Regions from separate parts of the Streptomyces sp. NPDC057963 genome, predicted to be linked through region 2. Evidence: riboswitches for the same ligand, from Rfam matches in the RefSeq annotation. Region 2 holds a riboswitch; the other holds the start of a gene.
What was found. A riboswitch is a leader RNA that binds a small molecule or an ion and turns the genes downstream of it on or off. The one in region 2 is predicted to bind S-adenosylmethionine.
Positions count from the first base shown of each region.

Region 1: it holds a riboswitch for S-adenosylmethionine, as region 2 does, so the genes downstream of both, thrC (threonine synthase) here and ACFVT1_RS20385 (aminotransferase class V-fold PLP-dependent enzyme) in region 2, are expected to answer to the same signal.

Region 1 covers NZ_JBHVPX010000001.1:586,823-594,297, reverse strand. Annotated here, with positions in the region: gene otsB (trehalose-phosphatase) at 1-820, shown strand, start outside; gene ACFVT1_RS02795 (trehalose-6-phosphate synthase) at 825-2,216, opposite strand; gene ACFVT1_RS02790 (glucosyl-3-phosphoglycerate synthase) at 2,271-3,215, opposite strand; SAM riboswitch class I at 3,369-3,495, shown strand; gene thrC (threonine synthase) at 3,513-4,832, shown strand; gene ACFVT1_RS02780 (MoaD/ThiS family protein) at 4,862-5,140, shown strand; gene ACFVT1_RS02775 (cold-shock protein) at 5,563-5,769, shown strand; gene groL (chaperonin GroEL) at 6,091-7,475, shown strand, end outside.
Region 2 covers NZ_JBHVPX010000008.1:140,720-148,194, forward strand. Annotated here, with positions in the region: gene ACFVT1_RS20375 (cytochrome bc complex cytochrome b subunit) at 1-49, shown strand, start outside; gene trpD (anthranilate phosphoribosyltransferase) at 175-1,239, shown strand; SAM riboswitch class IV at 1,323-1,440, shown strand; gene ACFVT1_RS20385 (aminotransferase class V-fold PLP-dependent enzyme) at 1,616-2,992, shown strand; gene ACFVT1_RS20390 (Lrp/AsnC family transcriptional regulator) at 3,073-3,354, opposite strand; gene ACFVT1_RS20395 (rhomboid family intramembrane serine protease) at 3,351-4,103, opposite strand; gene ACFVT1_RS20400 (hypothetical protein) at 4,265-4,507, shown strand; gene ACFVT1_RS20405 (NYN domain-containing protein) at 4,545-5,906, shown strand; gene ACFVT1_RS20410 (NlpC/P60 family protein) at 6,191-7,219, shown strand; gene ACFVT1_RS20415 (NlpC/P60 family protein) at 7,456-7,475, shown strand, end outside.

The DNA of each region.
Region 1 (7,475 bases), on a different contig from region 2:
CACCACCCCACCCGGCCGAGAAGCCCTCGACGCGATCCTCGCGCGCCCCGACCGCGCCGTCGTCGCGCTCGACTTCGACGGCACCCTCGCGGACATCGTCCCCGACCCGGAGCAGGCCCGAGCCCACCCCGGCGCCGTCGACGCGCTCGTCGCGCTCGCCCCGAAAGTGGCCTCCATCGCCGTGATCACCGGCCGCCCGGCCGGCGTCGCGGTCCGGCACGGCGGCTTCGCCGGAGTACGGGGACTGGACCACCTCGTCGTCCTCGGCCACTACGGCGCCGAACGCTGGGACGCCGTGACCGGCACCGTCCGCGCCCCCGCCCCGCACCCCGGCACGGCCGCGGTCCGCGCCGAACTCCCCGGTGTGCTCGACCGGTTCGGCTCATGGCGCGGCACCTGGATCGAAGAGAAGGGCCAGGCGCTCGCCGTCCACACCCGCCGCGCCGCCGACCCGCAGGCCGCGTTCGAGGCCCTGCGCGAACCCCTCGGCGAGCTCGCCGCCCGCCACGGACTGATCGTCGAACCGGGCCGGCTGGTCCTGGAGTTGCGCCCGCCGGGCACGGACAAGGGCGTGGCGCTCGCGCGCTACGTACGGGAGATGGACGCCGAGTCCGTCCTCTACGCGGGCGACGACCTGGGCGACCTCGCCGCGTACGCCGCCGTGGAGAAGCTCCGCACCGAGGGCCCCGACGGCATCCCCGGCCTGCTGGTGTGCAGCGGCAGCGCGGAGGTGCCCGAACTGGCCGAACGCGCGGACCTGCTGCTCGACGGCCCGGGGGCCGTCATCGCCTTCCTGGCGGCGCTGGCCGAGCGCGTCTGACGGCTCACTCCCGCCGCAACGCGTCCAGCTGGTCGAGGAACCACTGCTGCGGCGGGAGCGCCACCGCCGCCGCGGCCAGCCGTTCGGTGCGCGCGGCCCGTTCGTCGTCCGCCATCGTGAGCGCCTCGTGCAGCGCCGCGGCGGTCGCGGACACGTCGTACGGGTTCACCACGACCGCGTCGCTGCCCAGCTCCTCGTACGCCCCCGCCTCCCGCGACAGCACCAGCGCGCAGCCGTGGTCGGAGACGACCGGGATCTCCTTGGCGACCAGGTTCATGCCGTCGCGGATCGGGTTGACGAGCGCCACGTCGGCCAGCCGGTACGCGGCGAGCGAGCGGGCGAAGTCGTCCTTGACGTGCAGTACGACCGGCGTCCAGCCCGCCGTGCCGTACGCGGCGTTGATGTCGTCGGCGACCTGCCGGACCTCGGCCGTGTAGTCGCGGTACACCGTCAGGTCCTGCCGCGAGGGGTAGGCGAAGGCGACGTGGACGACGCGCTCGCGCCATTCGGGCCGCTCGTCCAGGAGCGCGCGGTAGGCGAGCAGCCCGCGCACGATGTTCTTGGACAGTTCCGTCCGGTCCACTCGTACGATCGTCCTCCGCCCGGGGCCGACCTGCTCCCGGAGCGCCGCCATCCGCTCGTCCACGTCCGCCTCGTGCGCGCGCCGGCGCAGGAAGTCCGCGTCCGCGCCGAGCCCGTGCACCCCGACCCTGGTCCGCCCCGTGCTGCCCAGGATCTCCGTGCAGCAGCCGACGAAGGCGTCCGCCCAGCGCCGGGTCAGGAACGCCGCCCGGTCCGCGCCCAGGATGCCGTGCAGCAACTGCTCGGCGATGTCGTCGGGAAGCAGGCGGAAGTAGTCGACGGGCGCCCACGGGGTGTGCGTGAAGTGGCCGATCCGCAGGTCGGGGCGGAGCTCGCGGAGCATGCCGGGCACCAGCGCCAGGTGGTAGTCCTGCACCAGCACCGCCGCGCCGGGACCCGCCTCCGCGGCGAGCGCCTCGGCGAAGGCCCGGTTGTACGTCTCGAACGACGCCCACTGCCGCCGGAACTCCGCGTCGAAGACCGGCTCCAGCGGGGTCTGGTACAGCAGGTGGTGGATGAACCAGAGCACCGAGTTTGCGATGCCGTTGTACGCGTCCGCGTGCACGGCCGCGTCGATGTCGAGCATCCGCACGCCCGGCTCACCGACCCCGCGCCGGACCGCCTCCCGGTCCCCGTCACCGAGCGCGGCGCACACCCACAGCTTGTCCTTGACGGCGCTCAGCCCGGAGACGAGCCCGCCGCCGCCCCGTTTCGCGTCGAGCGATCCGTCGGTGCCCAGCGCGTACGACACCGGGCCGCGGTTGGACGCGACGAGGACCTGGGCGGCGGGCTGGGCTTCGTGCTCGGAGACCATGTTGCGGAATCTAGCCCGATCACGAACCGCCCAAACGTGCGAAGTCGGGTCACGTCAGGCCGCGCGGCGTGAAATGTACTCCTCGATCTCGCGCATGGGCGGCCGCTCCTCGGTGTCCACCGCATGGGTGTGCGGTACGAAGCCGTCCTCACCGCGCTCGAACTGGGTGAGCGAAGGCCGCACCAGGTGCCCGCGGGACAGTCGGAGCTGGGCGGTCCGGTAGATCGCCGCCGCCATCCGGCCGAGCGCCTGACCGTCCTGGTGGCGGTGCTTGCGCACCCCCACGTCGACCTGGGCCAGCGCGTCCAGGCCCACCGTGTGCAGCGCGTCGACCAGGAGACCCAGTTCCACCCCGTAACCGACGGGGAAGGGCAGCTGTTCGAGGAGGGAGCGGCGTACGGCGTACTCGCCGCCCAGCGGCTGGACGAAACCGGCCAGCTGCGGCCAGTGCATATTGAGCAGCGGACGGGCCACCAGCTCGGTGACGCGGCCGCCCTGCCCGGCGGTGTCGCCGAGCGGCCGGTCGTACATCGCCTTGACGAACCGCACGTCCGGATCGGTCAGCAGCGGGCCCACGATGCCGGAGACGAAGTCGGCCGAGAAGTCCCTCAGGTCGGCGTCGACGAAGCAGACGATGTCACCGCCGGTCACCAGGAGCGACCGCCACAGCACCTCGCCCTTGCCGGGCACGGCGGGTATCCGGGGCAGTATGTCGTCCCGGTGGACCACCCGGGCGCCGGCCTCCCGGGCCACCTTCGCGGTGGCGTCCGTGGAACCGGAATCGATCACCACGAGTTCGTCGACGAGCTGGACCTTCTCCATCAGCTCGCGCCGGATCGTCGCGACGATCGCGCCGACCGTCGCCTCCTCGTTCAGCGCGGGCAGCACGACGCTCACGCTCCCGCGACCCGGTTCCTTGGCTGCGAGGAGCCGGTCCAGCGGGCGGTCGGCGACCGACCAGGAACGCCTGGCCAGCCAGCGTTCGACCTCTTCCAGCACGGTCGATACTCCCTGTATGTGATCCATCTCGCGGTTCGGACGACTATCTCAACTGTCCGCTGCTTCGGTTACAGTCTTGAACAACGCGGATGGCCGTCGCATGTCGGGGTCAGTCCGCCAATAAATGCCCGGATCGTCGATCTGGTGCCACAGCGCTCATCCAGAGGGACTGAGGGAACGGCCCGTTGAAGTCCCGGCAACCCTCCTGCCGACCGCGAGGTCAGGTAGGGAAGGTGCCAATTCCGTCTCGTGGCGAAATGCGCCGCGAGGAAGATGAGGAGAAAGGGCCTCGCCTCCATGGCTGCGCAGACTGTTGAAGTAAGCACCAATTCTTCCACCGGCGCTGACGCCGAGACCGGCACCGTCGACCTCGGTCCCGCCGCGGCGCTTTCCTGCCGCGAGTGCGGCGAGCGTTTCGAGCTCGGCCCCATTTTCGCCTGCGCGTCGTGTTTCGGGCCGCTCGAAGTGGCGTACGACCTGCCGAGCGGCTCCCCCGACGAGCTGAAGAAGCGCATCGAGGCCGGACCGAACAACATCTGGCGTTACGCGCCGCTGCTGCCGGTCCCCGCCGATGTCGCGGACAAGCCCAACATCAACCCCGGCTTCACCAAGCTGGTCAAGGCCGACAACCTCGCCCGCGAGCTGGGCGTCACCGGCGGCCTGTACGTCAAGGACGACTCCGGCAACCCGACGCACTCCTTCAAGGACCGGGTCGTCGCCATCGCCGTCGAGGCCGCCCGCGCCTTCGGATTCACCACCCTCTCCTGCTCCTCCACCGGCAACCTCGCCGGTGCGGTGGGCGCCGCCGCCGCCCGTGCCGGTTTCCGCTCCTGCGTGTTCATCCCGCACGACCTGGAACAGGGCAAGGTCGTCATGGCCGCGGTGTACGGCGGTGAGCTGGTCGGCATCGAGGGCAACTACGACGACGTCAACCGCTTCTGCTCGGAGCTCATCGGCGACCCGCTCGGCGAGGGCTGGGGCTTCGTCAACGTCAACCTGCGCCCCTACTACGGCGAGGGCTCCAAGACCCTGGCGTACGAGATCTGCGAGCAGCTCGGCTGGCGGCTGCCCGACCAGATCGTCATCCCGATCGCGTCCGGCTCGCAGCTCACGAAGATCGACAAGGGGCTCCAGGAGCTGATCAAGCTCGGTCTGGTCGAGGACAAGCCGTACAAGATCTTCGGTGCCCAGGCCGAGGGCTGCTCCCCGGTCTCCACCGCCTTCAAGGCCGGACTCGACGTCGTACGGCCCCAGAAGCCGAACACCATCGCCAAGTCCCTGGCGATCGGCAACCCGGCCGACGGCCCGTACGTCCTGGACATCGCCCGCCGCACCGGCGGCGCGGTCGAGGACGTCGACGACGAGCAGGTCGTCGATGCGATCAAGCTGCTGGCGCGCACCGAGGGCATCTTCGCGGAGACGGCCGGCGGGGTGACGGTCGGCGTGACGAAGAAGCTCATCGAGGCCGGTCTGCTCGACCCGGCGCTGACCACCGTCGTCCTCAACACCGGTGACGGCCTCAAGACCCTGGACGCGGTGGCCGCCACCTCGCAGGCGACCGCGACGATCCGCCCGAGCCTGGACGCGTTCCGCGCCGCCGGCCTCGCCACCAGCTGATCACCCGAGACCGAAGAGAGGCACCCGCCATGAGCGTCAAGGTCCGCATCCCCACCATCCTCCGCACCTACACGGGCGGCCAGGCCGAGGTCCCGGCGGAGGGCTCGACCCTCTCGCAGGTCATCGGGTCCCTGGAGCAGAACCACCCGGGCATCGCCGCCCGCGTCCTGGACGACCAGGGCAAGCTGCGCCGCTTCGTGAACGTGTACGTCAACGACGACGACGTGCGCTTCGAGGGCGGCCTGGAGACGGCGACGCCGGACGGCGCCGGCATCTCGATCATCCCGGCGGTCGCGGGCGGCTGCTGATCCCCTGTCCGGTTTCACGGCGTTATCGGAATTGCCCCCTCTGCGAGAGAAGCGGAGGGGGCAATTCTGCATGGTTGAGCGCGGTACAGTGTGGGAAGTCCCCCCAGCTGCCCGTGCCGCCCGCATACGAGAATGCGCCCGGTCGCGACAAGAAGCAGCCAAAGTGCTCGATCTCCTTGCGCCATAAGTCGCCTTTGCCCGGCCCGACTTGCCCTGGAATCTCATGAATCCCTCATATTCGGGCGTTCGGTGCTGCCCAGAATTCTCGTCCGATTGACCTGTTGCAGAGGGCAGTTGGGCAGATACATTCGGCCGCGGTCGACGCGTTCCGGCGCACACACCCTCTCCTGTCGGAGGGTGAGTTCTGACCCGGGTCCGCGAAGTGCGGTCCTGTGCAAGGGCCAGTAATAGGGGAGTTAGGCATGGCTCAGGGCACCGTCAAGTGGTTCAACGCGGAGAAGGGGTACGGCTTCATCGCGGTCGACGGTGGTGCGGATGTTTTCGTCCACTACAGCGCGATCCAGATGGACGGGTACCGCACCCTCGAAGAGGGTCAGCGAGTTGAATTCGAGATCTCGCAGGGCCAGAAGGGGCCGCAGGCGGACATGGTCAAGCTCGCCGTCGGCTGAGCTCGACGCGGTCGGCCAACGACACTACTCACGCACGGAGGGCCCGTACCCCTGGGGTACGGGCCCTCCGTGCGTCCGTGCGTCCGGGGCCGCCCGGGAGGGGGCGTGGTTGTCCACATCCCGAGGGGGACGCTTGCACTCTCCGGGGTCGAGTGCTAATCATTGGCGTTAGCACTCTCCAGGTGAGAGTGACAGAACTTGGATCGGGCCGGTGAGGCCCGCAGGTCCGGTGGGGCAAGGAACCGCCGGTCACGCAGGCCGTCCGTCGCGGGCGCCACTCGGTCCGGAGAAATCCACCCCTGTCCGGGAGGACCACTTCACATGGCCAAGATCATCGCGTTCGACGAGGAGGCCCGGCGCGGTCTCGAGCGCGGCATGAACCAGCTCGCCGACGCCGTCAAGGTCACCCTTGGCCCCAAGGGTCGCAACGTCGTCCTTGAGAAGAAGTGGGGCGCCCCCACGATCACCAACGATGGTGTGTCCATCGCCAAGGAGATCGAGCTGGAGGACCCGTACGAGAAGATCGGTGCGGAGCTGGTCAAGGAGGTCGCCAAGAAGACGGACGACGTCGCCGGCGACGGTACGACCACCGCCACCGTTCTCGCCCAGGCGCTCGTCCGCGAGGGCCTTCGCAACGTCGCCGCGGGTGCCAACCCGATGGCCCTCAAGCGGGGTATCGAGAAGGCCGTCGAGGCCGTCTCCGCCGCCCTCCTGGAGCAGGCCAAGGACGTGGAGACCAAGGAGCAGATCGCTTCGACCGCCTCCATCTCCGCCGCCGACACCCAGATCGGCGAGCTCATCGCCGAGGCCATGGACAAGGTCGGCAAGGAAGGCGTCATCACCGTCGAGGAGTCCCAGACCTTCGGTCTGGAGCTGGAGCTCACCGAGGGTATGCGCTTCGACAAGGGCTACATCTCGGCGTACTTCGCCACGGACATGGAGCGCATGGAGTCGTCCCTCGACGACCCGTACATCCTGATCGTGAACTCGAAGGTCAGCAACGTGAAGGACCTCCTTCCGCTGCTGGAGAAGGTCATGCAGTCCGGCAAGCCGCTGCTGATCATCGCCGAGGACGTCGAGGGCGAGGCCCTGTCGACCCTGGTCGTCAACAAGATCCGTGGCACCTTCAAGTCCGTCGCCGTCAAGGCCCCGGGCTTCGGTGACCGCCGCAAGGCCATGCTCGGCGACATCGCCATCCTCACCGGTGGCACCGTCATCTCCGAGGAGGTCGGCCTCAAGCTGGAGAACGCCGGTCTCGACCTGCTCGGCCGCGCCCGCAAGGTCGTCATCACCAAGGACGAGACCACGATCGTCGACGGTGCCGGTGACAGCGACCAGGTTCAGGGTCGCGTCAACCAGATCCGTGCCGAGATCGAGAACTCCGACTCGGACTACGACCGCGAGAAGCTTCAGGAGCGCCTCGCGAAGCTGGCCGGCGGCGTGGCCGTCATCAAGGCCGGTGCCGCGACCGAGGTCGAGCTCAAGGAGCGCAAGCACCGCATCGAGGACGCGGTGCGCAACGCCAAGGCCGCCGTCGAGGAGGGCATCGTCGCCGGTGGTGGCGTGGCTCTGCTCCAGGCCTCGGCCGTCTTCGAGAAGCTGGAGCTCTCGGGTGACGAGGCGACCGGCGCCAACGCCGTCAAGCTGGCGCTGGAGGCCCCGCTCAAGCAGATCGCCGTCAACGGTGGTCTCGAAGGCGGCGTCGT
Region 2 (7,475 bases):
CACCACCGAGGAGTACAAGGAGATCACCAGCGGCCACGGTCACCACTGATCGCCTGAACTGATCGCCACAGCAGGAGCCCCGTCCATCCGATGGACGGGGCTCTTCGCTGTCCCCGGCGCTCGATAGGGTGGGGACATCCCCTTTTATCGGCTGTGGACCCCCAGGAGTGGACCATGAACGTTGTGACCCCGGTCGGCGGCGACAGCGTGGCGGACCGTTCCTGGCCCGGCGTGCTGAATCCACTGCTGCGCGGCGAGGACCTGAACGCGGACGACACCGCGTGGGCGATGGACCGCATCATGGCCGGTGAGGCGACCGATGTGCAGATCGCCGGTTTCGCGGTGGCCCTGCGTGCCAAGGGCGAGACGGTCGACGAGGTGTCGGGCCTGGTGCGCGCGATGTACGAGCACGCCCACACCATCCACGTGCCCGGTCGCACGGTCGACATCGTCGGCACCGGCGGCGATCTCGCCAAGACGGTCAACATCTCCACGATGTCCGCGATCGTCGTCGCGGGTACCGGCGCCAAGGTCGTCAAGCACGGCAACCGCGCCTCCTCCTCGGCGAGCGGTTCCTCCGACGTGCTGGAGAAGCTCGGCGTCAATCTGGAGCTCAGCGCGCAGCGGGTCGTCGAGGTCGCCGAGGAGGCGGGGATCACCTTCTGCTTCGCGGTGAAGTTCCATCCCGCCCTGCGGTACGTCTCCAGGGCCCGCAAGGAGCTCGGCGCCCCGACGACGTTCAACATCCTCGGGCCGCTCACCAACCCGGCCAACGTCCGCTCCCAGGCGATCGGCGTCGCCGATCTGCGGATGGCGCCCATCGTCGCCGGTGTCCTCGCCGAGCGCGGCAATTCGGCGCTGGTCTTCCGCGGCGACGACGGCCTGGACGAGCTGGCGACGACCGCTACCTCGCGCGTCTGGGTGGTCCGGGACGGAGCGGTGAGCGAGGAGGCGTTCGACCCGCGCGACGTCGGTCTGGAGCTGGTGCCGGCACAGGCGCTGCGCGGCGCCGACGCCTCGTACAACGCGGATGTGGCCCGCCGGTTGCTGGCGGGCGAGCAGGGGCCCGTACGGGAGGCCGTGCTGCTCAACTCGGCGGCGGCGCTGGTGGCCCTGGACCCGACGGACGGCACGCTGAACGAGCAGCTGGCCGCCGGGATCGCGAAGGCCGCCGAGTCCATCGACTCGGGGGCGGCCCGGCAGGTGCTGGAGCGCTGGGTGGCGGTCAGCAACGCCTGAGCGGACGGAATGTGACGCAGGGCGCGGTCCGGATCCTGGACCGCGCCTTGCGCGTCGACGTACGTATGGCAAGATGCTGAGCAGGTCATGAGTGACAGCGACTACGGCCCCGGCCCGCTGTCCGGCAACCCTCCGTCCGTGGCGGGGTGCCCCGGGTGAAGACCAGGCCGTAGGCAGCGAGGTCTGCGGCAAGCGCGGGCCCCTCGGCATCTGTGAATGCCAGCCCCCGGGGTCCTGGTCCCTAGGGAGTCTCTTGTGAGCAAGCGAATGCGATAGGGCTTCCCGGCCCTCCTCCGCACACCCTTTTTCTCTTTCCGCTGCGCTGCCGCGTATCCGCCGGCGCACGCAATTCGCCTGCCTGTTACGGGAGTTCGCCATGTCTGTCTTCACCGCTGCCGCCGATCAGTCGCTTTGTGCCCCTCTGTCGGTTCTGGGCAAGGATGTAACGGTTCCGCTGGTCACGGGCGGCGAGGTCGCGTACGCCGCTCTCGACTACGCCGCCAGCGCCCCCGCCCTGCAGCGCGTCTGGGACGACATCGCCGCGTACGCCCCGTACTACGGCAGCGTCCACCGCGGCGCCGGGTACCTCTCGCAGCTCTCCACGGACCTCTTCGAGAACAGCCGCGCGACCGTCGCCGAGTTCCTCGGCTGCCGCGCGGACGACCAGGTGATCTTCACCCGCTCGACCACCGACTCCCTCAACCTGCTGGCCGCGGTCGTCCCGGCCGACTGCCAGGTCTTCGTGTACGAGACCGAGCACCACGCCTCGCTGCTGCCGTGGCGCGACGCCCGGGTGACCTACCTGAACGCCCCGCGCACCCCCGCCCAGGCCGTCGAGACGCTGGAGCGGGCCCTCGCCGACCGCGACCCCTACGGCCCCGCGCTGGTCTGCGTCACCGGCGCCTCCAACGTCACCGGCGAGCTGTGGCCGGTGAAGGAGCTGGCCGCCGCCGCGCACGCGCACGGTGCCCGGATCGTGCTGGACGCGGCGCAGCTGGCCCCGCACCACCCCGTCGACATCGCGGAGCTGGACGTCGACTGGGTCGCGTTCTCCGGGCACAAGCTGTACGCGCCGTTCGGCTCGGGGGTGCTCGCGGGCCGGGCCGACTGGCTGCAGGACGCCGAGCCGTACCTGGCCGGCGGCGGCGCCTCGCGCAAGGTCGCCCGCCGCGCCGACGGCGGCGTGGACGTCGAGTGGCACTCCACCGCCGCCCGCCACGAGGCCGGTTCCCCCAACGTCATCGGCGTGTACTCCATCGCCTCCGCCTGCAAGGCACTCACCGAGGCGGGCTTCGACCAGTTGGTCGCCCGGGAGCAGCACCTCGTCGCCGCCGTCCGGGCCGGACTCGCCGACGTCTCCGAGGTCAAGGTGCTCTCGCTGTTCGGCGACGACGCCCCGAGGGTCGGCGTCATCTCCTTCGTCGTGGAGGGCTGGAACAGCTCGCACTTCGCCGCCGCACTCTCCGCCGAGTACGGCATCGGAGTCCGCGACGGACTGTTCTGCGCCCACCCGCTGGTCCGCACCCTGCTGGGCAGCGACCCGCAGGAGGTCGGTGAGTGCGGCGCGCCGGAGGCCGAGCCGGGGGAACGCTCGCTGAACGCGATCCGGGTGAGCTTCGGGGCCGGTACGCCGGACGAGCACATCGAGCGCTTCGTCCGCGCCGTCAGGGAACTGGTGAGCGAGGGCGCCCAGTGGAAGTACCGCACCGAGGGCGGCCGCTGCGTCCCGGACCGGGGCACGGCGCAGCTCTGACGGCCGCACAGCACTTCGGCGGGGGACGGGCTCGGCTGCCCGTCCCCCGCCGAAGTGTCACGCCGCGGTGAGCGGCGTACCTACGCGTCGAGGCCGATGGCGAAGGCGGCCTCCAGGTCATGCTGCGAGTACGTACGGAAGGCCACATGCGTGTCGGTGGCGGCGACGCCGGGGATCTTGCTGATCCGGCCGGGGATGACGTCCGCCAGGTCGTCGTGCTTGGCCACCCGGACCATGGCGATCAGGTCGTACGTACCGGTGACCGAGAAGACCTCGCTGACGCTGTCCAGCGCGGCGATGGCCTCGGCGATCTCGGGAATCCGGTCCACGCTGGTTTTGATGAGCACGATCGCGGTGATCACGGCTGGTTTTCTCCCTCGGTGGCCGCGGCTGGTGACTTCACTCTATCCGCACGCCGGTAGCGTCCCCAGGCGTAGAGGAAGCCGAGGGCGAAGCCGACCACATGGGCCAGATAGGCCACGCCGGGCCCTCCGCTGCCCGCGCCCCGGACCGCCAGCCACTGCAGGACGAACCAGAAGATCAGCACGATCCAGGCGGGGAAGCGCAGCGGCAGGAAGAAGAGGAACGGGAACAGACTGGTGACCCGGGCCCTGGGGAACAGGTAGAGGAACGCCCCGAGCACCGCCGAGATCGCCCCCGACGCGCCGACGAGGGTCTGGTCGGACGTGGCGTGCGCGGCGGCGTAGGCGACCAGGGCGAGATAGCCGCAGGCGACGTAGAAGAAGGTGAACTCGATACGCCCCATGCGCTCCTCGGCCATCGCCCCGAACACGTACAGGAAGAGCATGTTGCCGAGCAGATGCAGCCAGCTGCCGTGCACGAAGAGGGCGGTGAGCGGGGTGAGCAGGGCGCGTGCGGAGCCGTCCCACAGTTCGCTCGGGATCACCCCCCAGCGTTCGAAGTACCCCGCCTGGGCGGCGAGCAGGGCGTCGGCGGTGCCGGAGGGCGGATTGAGCCCGGAGAGCGGGCTGATCAGGAACACCAGACAGCACAGGGCGATCAGGGCATGGGTCACCAGGGGGCCGCCCGAGGTGACCGTCCGTAGCAGCCCCCTGGTCAGCCTGCCGGCCGCAGCACGCCGATCGATCATGAACAGAGCATGACGCAAGCGGAGGGAACGGGACAGACCGCCTCGCCGTGTCGGGGGGACGCACCGAGGCCGTAGGGTAACCGCAGGACATCCGCAGTTCGACGGCGCACCGCGAGATCCTTGAAGCAGGCAGCACGAGGCTCGACGAAAGAGGACGCACGATGACGACGGTTCCCCAGCCGACCGACGGGACCCGCTGGCGCTGCACGCTCTGCGGAAACCTCACGCGTTTCGACGTGACGCGCTCCTCCAAGGTCGTCGAGTACGTCCATCTCGACCTGGCCGGGGAGTCCACCGTCGAGGAACGCGAGGTGGTCAGTGAGACCATCGAGTCGGTGCGCTGCCGTTGGTGCAACGCGGTGGATCAGATCGAACTGGTGGCCAGGCCGGGTGCCGACTCCTGACGGAGCCGCGCGGACAGACAATTTGGGGTGACGGATGGTGGAGCAGCCCGCTAGCGGCGCAGAGTCGGCCGAGGCGGCCGGCGACGCCGTCGAGGCGCTCGACCGCCCGCTGCCCGAAGCCGTGCGGCGGCGGGTCGTCGCGCTGGTCTCGGACGCGTTCGGCGGCCTCACGCTCACCGAACTCCCGGCCCAGCTGAGACAGTACGCCCGCTTCACCCCGACCCGGCGCGCCAAGTTCGCCGGGAACGCGATGGCGGCCGCCCTGGAGAGCGACGCACTGTTCCGGCAGCGGATCGGTGAACGGCTCAAGGAGGGGCAGCCGGAGCTGGCCGCCGCGCTGGAGGCCGGTTCGCCGCCTGCCGCTGCCGATCCCGTCGATGTGGCCGCGGCCGCCTATGTGCTGCGCCCGGCCGACTGGGTGAAGCTGGTCGCCGCGGCCGGCGAGGAGGCCCAGCGGGCCGACGCCGAGCGCGCCGACGAGGAGAGCCGCCGCGAGCTGGAACGGCTGCGCGAGGAGCTCGCCCAGTCCCGCTCCCACACGAAGAGCGAGACCGAGCGGCTCCGCGCCGAGCTGGACACGGTCCGCAAGGAGGCCGACTCCCTTCAGCGCAAACTGCGCAGCGCCGTCAACGAGGTCAAGCGCGGTGAGGCCGCACTGCGCCGCAGCCGGGCCGAGGCCGACACGGTGCGGTCCGAGGCCGCCGCCCAGGTCTCCGCCGCCGAGAGCGAGACCCGTCGGCTCAAGGCGCGGCTCGGTGAGGCCGAGGCGGCCGTCGAGGCGGGCCGCAGGGCCGCCAGGGAAGGCCGGTCGGTCGAGGACATGCGGCTGCGGCTGCTGCTGGACACGGTGCTCGACGCGGCCCGCGGGCTCCGTCGCGAACTGGCTCTGCCGCCGTCGTCGATGCGCCCCGCGGACAGTGCCGACGCGGTCGAGCCGGGCAGGATGTCGCCCAAGGACATTGCGGCCAGGGCCCTTTCGGAGACGGATCCGGCCCTGCTCGACCAGTTGCTCGCGCTGCCGCAGGCGCATCTGATCGTGGACGGCTACAACGTCACCAAGACCGGCTATCCGCAGCTGCCGCTGGAGAAGCAGCGGTTGCGGCTGCTGGGCGGTCTCGCGGTCCTCGCGGCGCAGACCGGCGCGGAGATGACCTGTGTCTTCGACGGGGCCGAGCTGGCCGCTCCGGTGCTGCTCGCGCCGCCGCGCGGGGTCCGGGTGCTGTTCAGCAAGCCCGGTGTGACCGCCGATGAACTCATCCGCCAGCTGGCGCGGGCCGAACCGCCGGGCCGGCCGGTCGTGGTGGTCTCCACCGACCGCGAAGTCGCCGACGGAGTGGCGAAGGCGGGCGCCAGGCCCGTTGCGTCCGTCTTGCTCCTGAAGCGCCTTTCGCGCGTCTAGCGACACTTGCCGGGTCTCGGTGGAAATCGGGGAACGGATCGTCAAGTCGTCGCTACCCCCTGTGCGATGTGGGTAAAGAAGTACCTCCTGTGATGAGATTTTTCCTGTGAGGATTTGAACTGATCACAAGTTGGTCACTAGGGTCAGGGCTCGAACCTTCGCACGGTCGATCACTCATTCGGGGTGACGGCGAAGGCACCGCCGAGTCCGTGACATGCACGGAGCCGGGGATTCGAATCCCCCACAGCCCGGTAGGCGGCTCGAGGAAGAAGGAGCTCGCCTCCGTGGCGTCCCACCGTCGTCCCAAGCAGCCGAGCCGCGCTCGTGTGACCGTGCTCACCGCGACCGCCGCCGCGGCCATGGCCCTGACCGCGCAGGCGGCCCATGCCGACCCGAAGCCCTCCAAGGGCGAGGTCAAGGAGAAGGTCGAGAAGCTCAACCACGAGGCCGGCGCGGCCAATGAGCAGTACTACGGCGCCAAGGAGAAGCAGCAGAAGCTGGAGAAGGAAGTCGGCGCGCTGCAGGACAAGGTGGCCCGCGGCCAGCAGGAGATCAACAACCTGCGCAACGGCCTCGGTTCGCTCGCCGCCGCCCAGTACCGCTCCGGTGGCATCGACCCGTCGGTGCAGCTCTTCCTCGACTCGGACCCCGACAGCTTCCTCGACAGGGCTTCGGCGCTCGACCAGTTGACGGCCAAGCAGACCGAGACCCTGGGGAAGATCCAGGAGAAGCAGCGGGTCCTCGCGCAGGAGCGCAAGGAGGCCCAGGACAAGCTCGGTGACCTCGCGGACGTGCGCAAGACGCTCGGCGCGAAGAAGAAGAAGCTCCAGGACAAGCTGTCCGAGGCGCAGCGCCTGCTCAACACGATGACCGCGGCCGAGCGTACGAAGATGCGGAACGACGAGCAGCGTGCCAGCCGCGCCGCGAGCGACCGGGTCGACCTGGGCAACGAGGTCCCCGCCTCCGCCCGCGGCGCCGCCGCCCTGAACGCCGCCGCCACCCAGGAGGGCAAGCCGTACGGCAGGGGCGGCACCGGCCCCGGATCCTTCGACTGCTCCGGGCTGACCCAGTGGGCCTACGCCCAGGCCAACGTCCAGATCTCCCGGGTCACGTACACCCAGGTCAACGACGGCGCCCATATCGGGCGCAGCGCGCTGAAGCCGGGCGACCTGGTCTTCTTCAACAACACCGAGCACGTGGGCCTCTACGCGGGCAACAACACCATCCTGCACGCCCCGTACCCGGGCGCGTTCGTCCGCTACGAGTCGATGAACACCATCGGCAGCTTCCAGTTCGGCGTGCGCGTCGGCTGACGACGCCCGAACGGGCGAATTCCCGCGCCCGCGCAGACAGTCCGCCCCGCCGGAGACCACAGGTCACCGGCGGGGCGTTCATGTTTGCGACAGCCGTCCGCCCGGCGCGGCCTGTGGCCGCTCCGTAACCGTCCGACTACTGTCTGCCTGCTGTGCAGCTCCCGGTCGTCGGTCCGCCCGCCCCGGGTGGCAGGGGCTGCGCGATCTGCGTACAGCGGAAGGGAGTGCGGCGTCCTGTGGTGTCCCATCGCCGTTC